Regions from separate parts of the Streptomyces sp. NBC_00503 genome, predicted to be linked through region 4. Evidence: riboswitches for the same ligand, from Rfam matches in the RefSeq annotation. Region 4 holds a riboswitch; each other region holds the start of a gene.

Region 1 (3,199 bases), 1.3 Mb from region 4:
CCTCCTTCGCGAAGCGGTACGTGGTGCCCTCGGCCGGGGTGGCCTCCAGGTTGTAGAGGTGGCCGGTGCTCTCCTGGAAGTCGACCATCCGGGCCCGGACCCGGTCCAGCAGCCGGACCGCGAGGGCGTGGCCTCCGGGTGCGGTGATGTCGTACGCGTCCCCGCTGAAGTTGCGGATCATCTCGTTGATCCCGTTGACCCCGATGGTGGAGAAGTGGTTGCGCAGGGTGCCCAAGTACCGCTTGGTGTAGGGGAAGAGACCGCCGTCGATCAGCTCCTGGACGGTGGTCCGCTTGAGTTCGAGGCTGTCCTTGGCCAGTGCGCACAGCCGGTCCACCTCGGCCAGCAGCCCCGGTTCGTCACCGGCGTACGAGTGCCCGAGGCGGGCGCAGTTGAGGGTGACCACCCCGAGCGAACCGGTCTGCTCGGCGCTGCCGAAGAGGCCGTTGCCGCGCCTGAGCAACTCGGTCAGGTCGAGTTGGAGGCGGCAGCACATGGAGCGGACCATGTTCGGCTCGAGCTCGGAGTTGATGAAGTTCTGGAAGTACGGGAGCCCGTACTTGGCCGTCATCGCGAAGAGCCGCTCGGCGTTCTCGCTCTCCCAGGGGAAGTCCCGGGTGATGTTGTACGTCGGGATGGGGAAGGTGAACACCCGCCCGGCGGCGTCCCCTTCGGTCATCACCTCGATGTACGCCCGGTTGATCAGGTCCATTTCGGCCTGGAGCTCGCCGTAGGTGAAGGCGACCTCCTCGCCGCCGACGACCGGGATCTGCTCGCGCAGGTCCTCGGGGCAGGTCCAGTCGAAGGTGAGGTTGGTGAAGGGGGTCTGGGTGCCCCAGCGCGAGGGCACGTTCAGATTGTGGACCAGCTCCTGGATGCACTGCCTGACCTGCGGGTACGTCATCGCGTCGAGGCGGACGTAGGGGGCGAGGTACGTGTCGAAGGAGGAGAAGGCCTGGGCGCCCGCCCATTCGTTCTGCAGGGTGCCCAGGAAGTTCACGATCTGGCCCACGGCCGAGGAGAGGTGCCGGGGCGGGGCGGAGTCGATCTGCCCGGGGACCCCGTTGAAGCCCTCGGTCAGCAGGGTGCGCAGGGACCATCCGGCGCAGTAGCCGGAGAGCATGTCCAGGTCGTGGATGTGGAGGTCGCCCTCGCGGTGGGCGCGGGCCACGTCGGCGGGGTAGACCTGCTCCAGCCAGTAGTTCGCGGTGATCTTGCCCGCCGCGTTGAGGATGAGGCCGCCGAGCGAGTAGCCCTGGTTGGCGTTGGCGTTCACCCGCCAGTCCCGGCGGTCCAGGTATTCGGTCACGGTCTCTACGGCATCGACGACAGCAGTCACGGCAGCCCTCCCACGAGGCTCGGCACGGAAGTACGGAACACGGGCCGGCAGGGGTCGGACTCGTCCACCCGAGGTGGACACAACCGTTGCGGGGCAGTCCCGGATTCACACCGGATTCCCTGATGACTCGGTCGGGGCGGACCTGCGCGAACATGCGCGCAAACAAGCAGAGCCCCGCCGAACCGGCAGAGCCAACACTACATATAGATGCCAGCAGTACTTGCAACCACTACATATTGGGTGGCGAAGGTCCCGGGGCAGGGGCCTTCCGACCCTGACGCGGGATCGACTTCGGCCACTGACGGACGGCGGCGACGGGCAGGCGACGGACAGGCGATGCGCAGGCAAATGGACAAAGGCATGCCGTCTGTACAACTGCGGCGATCAAGGGGCGCCGCGGGCCTTTCAGCGGAATAGGGAATTCCCCTGGCCTTCCGGCGGAAGTGGCGCATAATCATCTTCATGCGGCTTGAAACAACCCTCTTGCCGCGTAGGTCACGTATGCATGGGGGGCATCGTGCCGATGAGGAATTCCATGGGCGCCGGCACGTTTCCGGCGACGTCCGCAGAGCTTTCCCGCCTGCTCACCGCCGTACGGCGGGGCAGGGTGGTCACCGTCACCGGACGGCTCCGGGGGCCCCGGAGCCTGCTGGTGCGGGAGATCGGGGAACGGCTCGCGTCCAACTTCTACGACGGGGTGGCCGTGGTCACCCTGGACCACCGCTTCGGGGTCCGCGACCTGACGGCCGCGCTGGGCTGCGTACCGGGCATGCCGTTCCTGCCGTACGGCACGGTGAACGCGGCTTCGTGGCTGGCCGAGCGCGACATGCTGCTCGTCCTCGACGGCTGCGACCACCTCGCGTCCGAGACGCTGGCCTGGCTGCGCGAACTGCTCGGCGCGGCCCCGGGCCTGCGGATCCTGGCGGCCGGACGCCACCCGCTGGGCATGCCTCAGGAGCGGGTCCACCCACTCTGAACCCGCTCCGTCCGGGCGCCCTACGCTGCGGCGGCCCGCCAGTCCTCGACCATCAGCCCCATCACCACCTCGTCCAGGAACTCCCCGCACACCCAGGCCGACCCGCGCAGGGTCCCTTCCAGAGCGAATCCGTTCGCGCTCGCGGCCCGGATCATGGCGGCATTGTCGGCCAGGGTGTCCACCTGGAGCCGGTGCAGCCCGCGCACGGAGAACCCGTAGCGGCACAGCAGCCGCACGACGTCCTCGCCCAGCCCGCGGCCCCGACTGCCGGGGCGCAGGGAAATCCCGAGGTGTGCGGAGCGGTTGTGCGCGTCGATGGACCAGAGCAGCGCCTCGCCCGCCAACTCGCCGGTGGCGCGCTCCACCACGGAGAAGAAGGCGACGTCGTCGGAGGGTTCGCGCGGTTCGTACGGGGAGTGCCCGCTCGCCGCGCCCACCGGCCGCCAGGGCCGGGTGTCGCCGCGCGAACGCGTCACGACGTCCTCGTACAGCTCCGCGTGGAGCACGGGCACGTCGTCGGTGTGCCGGGCACGCAGCTCGGCCAATTCTCCTTGGATCATGGGCTCTTACTAGTCCCCGCGCGGCCGGGTCCACAACCGGGTTTCCACGGCCGGGCACGGGACACGGGTCAGCCCCGGCCGACGACTGCCGACCGGGGCTGACCCGCGGTGCTGTGGAGCGGTGGTGCTGTGGAGCGGTGAACCTCAGCCGAGGAGCGCGAGCGCCTCGTTCAGCGTCGCGGACGGCCGCATGATCGCCGCGGCCTTGGCGGCGTCGGGCTGGTAGTAGCCGCCGATGTCGACCGGGGAGCCCTGGACGGCGATGAGCTCGCCGACGATCTTCTCCTCGGACTCGGCCAGCGACTTGGCCAGCGCGTCGAACGC
Region 2 (3,199 bases), 220 kb from region 4:
AGAGCTTGGTGGACAGGGCCTTCGCCTCGGCGGAGTCGAAGGGCAGCTTCAGCTGGAAGAAGACGTCCTGGAGGCCCATCGCGCCCAGGCCCACCGGGCGCCAGCGGGCGTTGGAGCGGCCGGCCTGCTCGGTCGGGTAGAAGTTGATGTCCACGACGCGGTCGAGGAAGGTGACCGCCGTGCGGACGGTCTCGTCCAGGCGCTCCCAGTCGATGTCGCCGGTCTCGGCGAGCACGAAGGCGCCGAGGTTGACCGAGCCGAGGTTGCAGACGGCGGTCTCGCCGTCGTTGGTGACCTCGATGATCTCGGTGCACAGGTTCGAGGAGTGGACGACGGTGCCCGGCTCCGCGGTCTGGTTGGCCGTGCGGTTGGAGGCGTCCTTGAAGGTCATCCAGCCCTGGCCGGTCTGCGCGAGGGTGCGCATCATCCGGCCGTACAGGTCGCGGGCGGGGATGGTCTTGCGGGCCAGGCCGCCGGCCTCGGCCTTGCGGTAGGCGGCGTCGAACTCGTCGCCCCACAGGTCGACGAGGTCGGGGACGTCGGCCGGGGAGAACAGCGACCAGTCGGCGTCGGCGTTCACGCGGCGCATGAACTCGTCCGGCACCCAGTGGGCCAGGTTGAGGTTGTGGGTGCGGCGCTGGTCCTCGCCGGTGTTGTCACGGAGCTCCAGGAACTCCTCGATGTCGGCGTGCCAGGTCTCCAGGTAGACGGCCGCGGCGCCCTTGCGGCGGCCGCCCTGGTTCACAGCGGCGACGGAGGCGTCCAGCGTCTTGAGGAACGGCACGATGCCGTTGGAGTGGCCGTTGGTGCCGCGGATCAGGGAGCCGCGGGCGCGGATGCGCGAGTAGGACAGGCCGATGCCGCCGGCGTGCTTGGAGAGGCGGGCGACCTGGTGGTAGCGGTCGTAGATGGAGTCGAGCTCGTCCAGCGGGGAGTCCAGCAGGTAGCAGGAGGACATCTGCGGGTGCCGGGTGCCGGAGTTGAAGAGCGTGGGGGAGGACGGCAGGTAGTCCAGGCGGCTCATCAGCCGGTAGAGGGAGGCGACTTCCTCGACGGCCGCGATGCTCTCGTTCTCGGCGAGGCCGCAGGCCACGCGCAGCATGAAGAACTGCGGGGTCTCGATGACCTGGCGGGTGATCGGGTGGCGCAGCAGGTAGCGGCTGTGCAGGGTGCGCAGGCCGAAGAAGCCGAAGCGGTCGTCGGCGCCCTCGGTGAGCGCGTGCTCGACCAGCGCGTCGAGGCGGTTCGCGTGGAGCCGTACGAAGTCTGCGGTGCGGTCGGCGATCAGGCCCTCGCGGTGGCCCACCTCGACGGAGCCGGAGAACGAGAGGGAGCCCTGGCCGGCGGCCTCGTCGCGGACGGCGAGCGTCAGCAGGCGGGCGGCGAGCCGGGAGTACGCCGGGTCCTCGGAGATCAGGCCGGCGGCCGCCTCGGTGGCGAGCGTGCGCAGCTCCGCCTCGTCGGCGGCGGCGCTGCGGCCGCGCAGGGCGGCGGCGGCGACCCGGCCGGGGTCGGTGTCGGGCAGATCGGCGGTCAGCTCGGTGAGCGTGCGCAACAGCGCGGCCCCCGGACCCTCGTAGGCGGACGGGTCGGACTCGGCGCGCGGTGCGGAAGGCGCGATGGTCACGGGGGGAGCTCTCCCTCGCTCGGCTCCGGGAACACCGCTGGTGCGGGGCGCGAGGGGGCGCACGCGGGGGAGTGCGGGCCTGGCAGGGCACGCATACGCCACGTGACGTCCACCGGCCCAACCGCGAGGCCCGGACGAATCGGCACCCGGGTCGGTCGATCCGGGCGCACTGTCGACAGGTCCTCGGACTTGTGGATGCCCTCCGACCAGGTTCGACCAGGTCCGGGCATTTCATACCGTTGCGGGACAGTTCCGGATTCTCACCGGATTCCCCTGCGACGACAGCGAGGTCGAGCATACATGTGGGGGCCACCGCTTGCGGTAGCCCCCACATGTTGTGTCGCTCGTCGGTGGTGGCGCGCCGTTACAGCTCGACGCGGTAGGTGAGCAGGGGAAGGCCGGGGACCGGGTACCAGTCGCGCTCCGGGGTCCGGACGAAGCCCAGCCGGTGGTAGATCCGGTGTGCCCCCAGCATCTTCTCCGTGGTCGACAGCGCCAGGTGGGTCACGCCCTCCAGCTCCCGGGCGCGGGCCATGCAGGCGCGCACCAGGGCCTCGCCGGCGCCCCGGCCGCGGGCCTCGGGGGAGACGGCCAGCATCCGGAACTCCGCCTCGTGGGGGCCGGCGATCTGGGCGAGGGGGCTGCCGGGAGGGGCGAAGGTCACATTGCCGAGCAGCGTGCCCTCGTACTCCGCGACGATCACTTCGGCGTCGGCGGCCCGGCCGGCGACGTCGCGCAGCCGGTCCAGGTAGGGGTCGTCCTCGGCGAAGTCCAGCAGGTCGTCGCCGAGGTAGGCCTGTGCGGTGAGCTCGCCCAGCTCTTCGTATTCGGCGGCCGTTGCCGCCCTGATGACGATGTCCATGCGGTCGAGTGTGCAATACGGGTGTCGGTGCCCGGCGCTATCGTCGGAGGCAGCACCGTCGATGAAGGTGAGCGAGGCATGACCGTGATGACCGACAGGCCCCACATGCTGACCGAGGACTTCGAGGCCGTCGCGCGCATAGCGGCTCGCGAGCGAGTGGGCACACGGTTGGAGTTCATCGACGGGGTGATCAGGAGCAAGGCCATGCCGGACGGCGACCACCAGATGATCATCCAGTGGCTCACCCGGATCTGCATGCAGCATCGGCCCGAGCTCTGGCTGCACCCCGGGCAGGGGATCAAAGCGCAGGAGTACCGGGCAGGCAGGGCGATCCCGGATGCGGCGCTCGCACCCTCCGAGGCATTCGTCGGGCAGGGGGACTGGGTCGACCCGGATTCGATTCTCATGGTCGTCGAGGTGACTTCCTGGGACTCTGACACCCACCGGCGGGACCACGTCGAAAAGCCGCGCGCCTACGCGGAGACAGGCATCCCGCTGTATCTGCTGGTCGACCGGGCCAAGTGCGAGATCTCCGTCTACAGCGAGCCGGCGGGGCGGCGGTACGAGACGGTCCGCACCGTTCCGTACGGCAAGGACGTCGAGTTGCCCGACCCCGTCGGCATCACCCTCCAGACCGAGCCTCTCAAGGACTGGGTGCGCTGAGCATTTCGAAGGGCCCCACCGATGGAACTCGGCGGGGCCCTTCCAGG
Region 3 (3,199 bases), 3.7 Mb from region 4:
AGGTCCCGATCCGGTGCCGGATCGATACACCGTACGACCCCCGCCAGTTCACCTTCCGTTCATTCAGGTTGCCTACGGTCCACGAACCACTGACGTCAAACAGAAGCCTGGGTAAATGGAGCACATAACGCTTCTCCTCGGGATCGTGATCATCACCGCTCTCGTGTTCGATTTCACGAACGGTTTTCACGACACGGCCAACGCGATGGCCACCACCATCTCGACCGGCGCCCTCAAGCCCAAGACCGCGGTGGCCATGTCCGCCGTGCTCAACCTCGTCGGCGCTTTCATGTCCGTGGAGGTCGCCAAGACGATCTCCAAGGGCCTGGTCAACGAGGAAGGCATCCAGCCGGAGGTCATCTTCGCCGCACTGGTCGGCGCGATCCTCTGGAACCTCGTCACCTGGCTGGTCGGACTGCCCTCCAGCTCCTCGCACGCCCTCATGGGCGGTCTGATCGGTGCCGCGGTCGCTTCGGCCGGCATGGGTGCGGTCAACGGCAGTGTCGTCGTCACCAAGGTGCTGATCCCCGCGATCGCCGCTCCGATCGTCGCCGGCATCGCCGCGTACCTGGCCGCGAAGGTCACGTACAAGGTCGGCAAGGGCATGGGCGAGAAGACCTCGGCCAAGGGCTACCGCGCCGGTCAGATCGCCTCCGCCGGCCTCGTCTCCCTCGCGCACGGCACCAACGACGCGCAGAAGACGATGGGCATCATCACCCTGGCGCTCGTCGCCGGCGGTGCCATCGCCCCCGGCTCCAACCCGCCGGTCTGGGTCATCGTCTCCGCCGGCATGGCCATCGCGATGGGCACCTACCTGGGCGGCTGGCGCATCATCCGCACCATGGGCAGCGGCCTGACCGACCTGCAGCCGCAGCAGGGCTTCGCCGCCCAGACCTCGGCCGCCAGCGTCATCCTGGCCTCCTCGCACCTCGGCTTCTCCCTCTCCACCACCCACGCGTGCTCCGGCGCCGTCATGGGCTCGGGCCTGGGCCGCAAGGGCGGTGTGGTCCGCTGGTCCACCGCCACCCGCATGTTCATCGCGTGGGGCCTGACCCTGCCCGCCGCGGCCCTCGTCGCCTCCGGCGCCGAGCTGGTCATGCGCACCGGTGACATCGGCGTCACCGCCGTCGCGGTCTTCCTGGTCGCCTCCTGCGTGGCCATCTGGTTCATCTCGCGCCGCCAGGTCGTCGACCACACCAACGTCAACGAGGTGGCCCCGGCCGCCGCCGAGGAGCCCGGCGTGGTCACCACGGCCATGGCCGCCGTCGCCGTCCCGCCGCTCGCGGGCACCGCCGGCACGACCGCCGCGGTGACGGACGAAGCCCTCAAGGCCACCATCCCGGCCGCCCCGGCGACCCCCGCGGCTCCGGCCGCGGCGGTCTGACCCCGAGAACGACAGAGGAATCCGCAGTATGAAGATCGACTGGGCAGCACTCGGCTCCGTCTTCGGGGTCAGCCTCACCGCCACCGTCGTCCTCGTGACCCTGTTCACCCTCGGTCTCATGGGCCTGTCCAAGCACGAGGCCGCCACGGAGCAGGGCGGCGCCGCCACCCTGGCCCGTACCGGCGCCTACGCCTGCTTCGCGCTCTGCGCGGCGGCCGTGAGCTACGGGATCTACCTGATCGTCGCCTGAGACACCGGGCACCCCCTTGCGAACGCTCCCTCCGGGTTTCCCCCGGGGGGAGCTTTCGCGTGCCCGGGGGGCCCTCCCGGCGCACCCGGCCCGGCCGTCCCGGCTCCCCCGAGCCCGCCGTCCCGGCGCCCCCGACGCAGGTCAACGGCGAGTTGACGGGCCTTCGCGGTGCGTGGTGGACTGCCCGAGCCAATACGGCGGCATGGAGAGGAAGTCCGGTGCGAATCCGGCGCGGTCCCGCCACTGTCACCGGAGCGCTCCAGCCGAGTGCGACCGGGAGCCAGGAACTCTCGCCGCCGGACACGTCGAACCAGGGCGCGGACCCTGAGTGAGGACATACCTGCCACCATGCGTGCCGATCGCGTCTTCGCGTACGGCGCCACGGCCGGCCTGATCGGCGACCGGATCCTCGGGGATCCGCGCCGAGGGCACCCCGTGGCCGCCTTCGGACGAGCCGCCGCCGCGGTCGAACGCGCCCTGTGGCGCGACGACCGCGCCCGCGGCGCCCTGCACACCCTGGTGTGCGCCGGGGGCGCGGCCGCCATCGGCGCACTGGGCGCCCGCGCCGTGCGCTCCCGGCCCGCCGCCGCCCGCATAGCCCTGACCGCCGCCGCCACCTGGTCCGTCGTGGGCGGCACCTCGCTGGGCCGCGAAGCCCGCGCCATCGGCGGGGCGCTGGCCGCCGGGGACGCCGAGACGGCCCGCGAGCGGCTGCCGCACCTGTGCGGGCGCGACCCGCAGGCCCTGGACGAACAGCAGATGGCCCGCGCCGTCGTGGAGTCGGTCGCCGAGAACACCTCCGACGCGGTGGTCGGGGCCCTGGTGTGGGGCGCCGTCGGCGGCGTCCCCGGGCTGCTGGCCTTCCGTGCCGTGAACACCCTGGACGCGATGGTCGGCCACAAGTCCCCCCGCTACCTGCGCTACGGCTGGGCCTCCGCCCGCCTCGACGACCTGGCGGGCTGGCCGGGCGCCCGGCTGACGGCCCTGGCCGCCGTACTGGCCGGACCCGACCGGCGGGGAGCCGTACGGGCCTGGCGCGCGGACGCCGCCAAGCACCCGAGCCCGAACGCGGGGCCGGTGGAATCCTCCTTCGCCGGGGCGCTCGGCGTCCGCCTCGGCGGGACCCTGGCGTACGGGGGCCGCATCGAGCACCGGGCCGTGCTCAACGGAGCGGCGGGGCGGCCGGTGGAGGTCGCCGACATCGAGCGGGCGGTCAGGCTTTCGCGGCAGGTGACATGGGCGGCGCTGGGTGCCTGCGTGGCAGTCCGGACGCTGGTCTCCCGTACGAACTCCCGCAAGAAGAAGGGGCGGCGCGCATGAGCAGCGGCGCGAAGCGCGGCGGGGGACTCCTCGTCGCCGGTACGACATCGGACGCGGGCAAGAGCGTGGTCACGGCCGGCATCTGCCGGTGGCTGGCGCGCAGCGGGGTGAAGGTGGCTCCGTTCAAGGCGCAGAACATGTCGCTGAACTCCTTCGTGACCCGGGAGGGCGCGGAGATCGGCCGGGCGCAGGCCATGCAGGCGCAGGCCGCGCGCGTGGAGCCGACCGCGCTGATGAACCCGGTG
Region 4 (3,199 bases):
GGGGGCCCGGGGGTGGACTAACTTGCCCGAGTGGGTGTGTTTCCCCCACCCCTGAGAGAGAGGCGGCCCCCATGACCGGCACAGAACACCGTGTCCTCCCGCTCCAGCTGGAGGCCTCCCCTTCTCCCATTCCGATGCGGGGCGTCTTCGTGTACCGCTCCGACCGGCCCTACGAGGTCTCCCTCGACTTCGAGGGCGCCGGACTCCACCTCGCGCACTGGGTGTTCTCGCGGGAGCTGCTCCTCGACGGTCAGGTCTGCGCCACCGGGGAGGGCGACATCCAGGTGTGGCCGCGCTGGCAGGGCACCGAACCGCGGATCTACCTCGCCTTCAGCAACGGCAGCCAGGGCTGCGTGGTGTCCGCCCGCTCGAAGGACGTGCGCGAGCTGTGCCGGCGGATGACCACGATGGTCCCGCGCGGCCAGGAGCACCGCCACTACGACCTCGACGCCGAGCTGGACACCCTGCTGCCCAGGTGAGCCGTCCCACGTGAGGATCAGCGGTGCTCCGGGTTCGGGAAGTCGAAGCGGCAGCCCGCGTCCCACTGCGAGCGCTGGTTGCCGTGGGCGGGGATCCCGCCGTTGCGCTTGAGCAGGGCCGCCAGGTGCATGAGGTTCCAGCTCATGAAGGTGGTGTTCCGGTTGGTGAAGTCGTTTTCGGGGCCGCCCGAGCCGGGGTCCAGGTACGAGGGTCCGGGCCCGGCCTCCCCGATCCATCCGGCGTCGGCCTGCGGCGGGATCGCGTAGCCGAGGTGCTGGAGGCTGTAGAGGATGTTCATGGCGCAGTGTTTGACGCCGTCCTCGTTGCCGGTGATCAGCGCCCCGCCGACGCGCCCGTAGTAGGCGTACTGGCCCTGTTCGTTCAGGATCGAGGAGCAGGCGTAGAGCCGCTCGATGACCTGCTTCATCACCGAGCTGTTGTCCCCGAGCCAGATCGGGCCGCACAGGACGAGGATGTCGGCGTCCATGATCTGGCTGTAGAGCACCGGCCACTGGTCCTCCTCCCAGCCGTGCTCGGTCATGTCCGGCCAGACGCCCGTGGCGATGTCGTGGTCGACAGCCCGGATGAGCGAGGTGCGGACGCCGGCCGCCTCCATCACGGCGCGGCTCCTGGCGATCAGGCCCTCGGTGTTGCTGGGCTCGGGTGACCGCTTGAGCGTGCAGTTCACGTACACGGCGGTGAGGTCGGAGTAGTCCACGCCACCACCCTCGGCGGCCCCGGGCGCGGTCGCCACCGGGGAGCGCCCGTACGGGTTCCGGTTCGTCGGCGGGCCGCGTCCGTGCGGTTCCGGTTTGTTACGGTCCGGGCGGCCGACTAGGGTCAATGGGCCTTGGTGTTCGGGAAACCGGTGAGAAACCGGTGCGGCCCTCGCCACTGTGATCGGGAAGTCCGGCTCCACTCCTGCGGGAAAGCCACTGGGCTGCGCGGGAGGTTCCGCGCTGCCCGGGAAGGCGGGGCCAGGACGTCAACCCGTGAGCCAGGAGACCGGCCGGGGCGCGTTGTCCATCCACGAGGTGCTGGAGAGGTCTCCCCACTCATGCATATAGCCGAGGGTTTTCTGCCCCCCTTGCACGCGGCCGCCTGGGGCGCCGCGTCCGCTCCCTTCGTCGTCCACGGCGTCCGCTCGCTGACCCGCGAGGTGAAGGCCAACCCGGAGAGCACCCTGCTGCTCGGCGCGGCCGGAGCGTTCACGTTCGTCCTGTCCGCCCTGAAGATCCCCTCGGTCACGGGAAGTTGCTCGCACCCCACCGGTACGGGGCTCGGGGCGATCCTGTTCCGGCCGCCGATCATGGCGGTGCTCGGCACCATCACCCTGCTCTTCCAGGCCCTGCTGCTGGCCCACGGCGGCCTCACCACCCTCGGCGCCAACGTCTTCTCGATGGCCATCGCCGGCCCGTGGGCTGGCTACGCCGTCTACCGGCTGCTGCGCGGCTTCGGCCTCCCGCTGATGGTGACCGTCTTCTTCGGCGCCTTCTTCGCGGACCTGGTCACCTACTGCGTCACCAGCGTGCAGCTCGCCCTGGCCTTCCCGGACCCGGCCTCCGGATTCCTGGGCGCGCTCGCGAAGTTCGGCGGGATCTTCGCGGTCACGCAGGTGCCGCTGGCCGTGAGCGAGGGGCTGCTGACCGTCCTCGTGATGCGGCTGCTGATGGCGTCGAGCAAGTCGGACCTGGTCCGGCTCGGTGTCGCGAAGCTGACCTCCGGCCGTACCGAGAAGCAGGGGGCGGCAGCCTGATGAGCAGGAACGCGAAGATCAACACCCTGCTGCTGCTCCTGGTGGCCGCGCTCGCCGTGCTCCCGATCGCGCTCGGCCTCGGCGAGGGCAAGGAGGAGCCCTTCACGGGCGCCGATGCGCAGGCGGAGGCGGCCATCACCGAGCTCAAGCCGGACTACGAGCCGTGGTTCTCCCCGCTGTACGAACCCCCCTCCGGGGAGGTGGAGTCGGCGCTGTTCGCCCTCCAGGCGGCGCTGGGCGCGGGCGTGCTCGCGTACTACTTCGGCGTCCGCAAGGGCCGCCGCCAGGGCCTCGCCCAGGCCGCCGCCGGTACGGGTGCCGGTGCCGGTGCCGGTGCCGGCGCCGGTGCCGCCACCCCGGAGTCGTAGGCGGTGCTGCCGATCGACGTGGCCGCGCACAGCAGCCGCTGGAGAAGGCCCTGCTCGGGGTCGGGCTGACGGTCACCGCCGTCTGCCTGCCGCCCTGGCCCGGCGGTCCGCTGGTGGCCGCCGCCACGCTCGCCGTGCTCCTCGGCCCGGCGGGCGTGGCCGGGCGCCAGCTGTGGCGGGCCTTCCGGATCCCGCTCGGCTTCTGCTTCACGGGGGCGCTGCCGCTGCTGTTCGCCGTGGGCGGCCCGCAGGGCCTGGTCGCCATGGCCCCGGACGGCCCGCGGCACGCCGCCGAGCTGCTCCTGCGCACCTCGGCGGCCTCGCTCGGGCTGCTGCTGTTCGCCTTCACCACCCCGGTCTCCGACGTGCTCCCCCGGCTGGTCCGGGCCGGGGTGCCGGCGCCCGTGGTGGACGTGGCCCTGGTCATGTACCGGATCACGTTCCTGCTCCTGGACTCCGTGGCCCAGGTCCGCCGGGCCCAGGCCGCCCGCCTCGGGCACACCGGACGGGCGGCGGTGTGGCGTTCCCTGGCCGGGCTCGCCGCGACCTCCTTCGTACGGGCCTTCGACCGCGCGGCCAAGCTCCAGGCGGGGCT

Evidence for each region. Region 4 has a riboswitch for cobalamin ahead of OG490_RS25940 (energy-coupling factor ABC transporter permease). Riboswitches for the same ligand answer to the same signal wherever they lie in the genome.
Region 1: linked by a shared signal. The riboswitch ahead of OG490_RS31375 (ribonucleoside triphosphate reductase) and the one ahead of OG490_RS25940 (energy-coupling factor ABC transporter permease) in region 4 are both predicted to bind cobalamin.
Region 2: linked by a shared signal. The riboswitch ahead of OG490_RS24940 (ribonucleoside-diphosphate reductase subunit alpha) and the one ahead of OG490_RS25940 (energy-coupling factor ABC transporter permease) in region 4 are both predicted to bind cobalamin.
Region 3: linked by a shared signal. The riboswitch ahead of OG490_RS08945 (cobalamin biosynthesis protein) and the one ahead of OG490_RS25940 (energy-coupling factor ABC transporter permease) in region 4 are both predicted to bind cobalamin.

Annotation. Positions count from the first base shown of each region.
Region 1 covers NZ_CP107855.1:6,882,162-6,885,360, reverse strand. The annotation lists gene OG490_RS31375 (ribonucleoside triphosphate reductase) at 1-1,390, opposite strand, end outside; cobalamin riboswitch at 1,369-1,500, opposite strand; gene OG490_RS31370 (hypothetical protein) at 1,875-2,315, shown strand; gene OG490_RS31365 (GNAT family N-acetyltransferase) at 2,336-2,875, opposite strand; gene OG490_RS31360 (NADP-dependent isocitrate dehydrogenase) at 3,020-3,199, opposite strand, start outside.
Region 2 covers NZ_CP107855.1:5,349,266-5,352,464, forward strand. The annotation lists gene OG490_RS24940 (ribonucleoside-diphosphate reductase subunit alpha) at 1-1,627, opposite strand, end outside; cobalamin riboswitch at 1,785-1,925, opposite strand; gene OG490_RS24945 (GNAT family N-acetyltransferase) at 1,992-2,489, opposite strand; gene OG490_RS24950 (Uma2 family endonuclease) at 2,568-3,152, shown strand.
Region 3 covers NZ_CP107855.1:1,911,460-1,914,658, forward strand. The annotation lists gene OG490_RS08935 (inorganic phosphate transporter) at 116-1,384, shown strand; gene OG490_RS08940 (hypothetical protein) at 1,413-1,634, shown strand; cobalamin riboswitch at 1,795-1,945, shown strand; gene OG490_RS08945 (cobalamin biosynthesis protein) at 1,983-2,954, shown strand; partial or broken gene OG490_RS08950 (cobyric acid synthase) at 2,951-3,199, shown strand, end outside.
Region 4 covers NZ_CP107855.1:5,571,207-5,574,405, reverse strand. The annotation lists gene OG490_RS25950 (SsgA family sporulation/cell division regulator) at 72-479, shown strand; gene OG490_RS25945 (flavodoxin family protein) at 497-1,198, opposite strand; cobalamin riboswitch at 1,315-1,508, shown strand; gene OG490_RS25940 (energy-coupling factor ABC transporter permease) at 1,538-2,236, shown strand; gene OG490_RS25935 (energy-coupling factor ABC transporter substrate-binding protein) at 2,236-2,604, shown strand; partial or broken gene cbiQ (cobalt ECF transporter T component CbiQ) at 2,608-3,199, shown strand, end outside.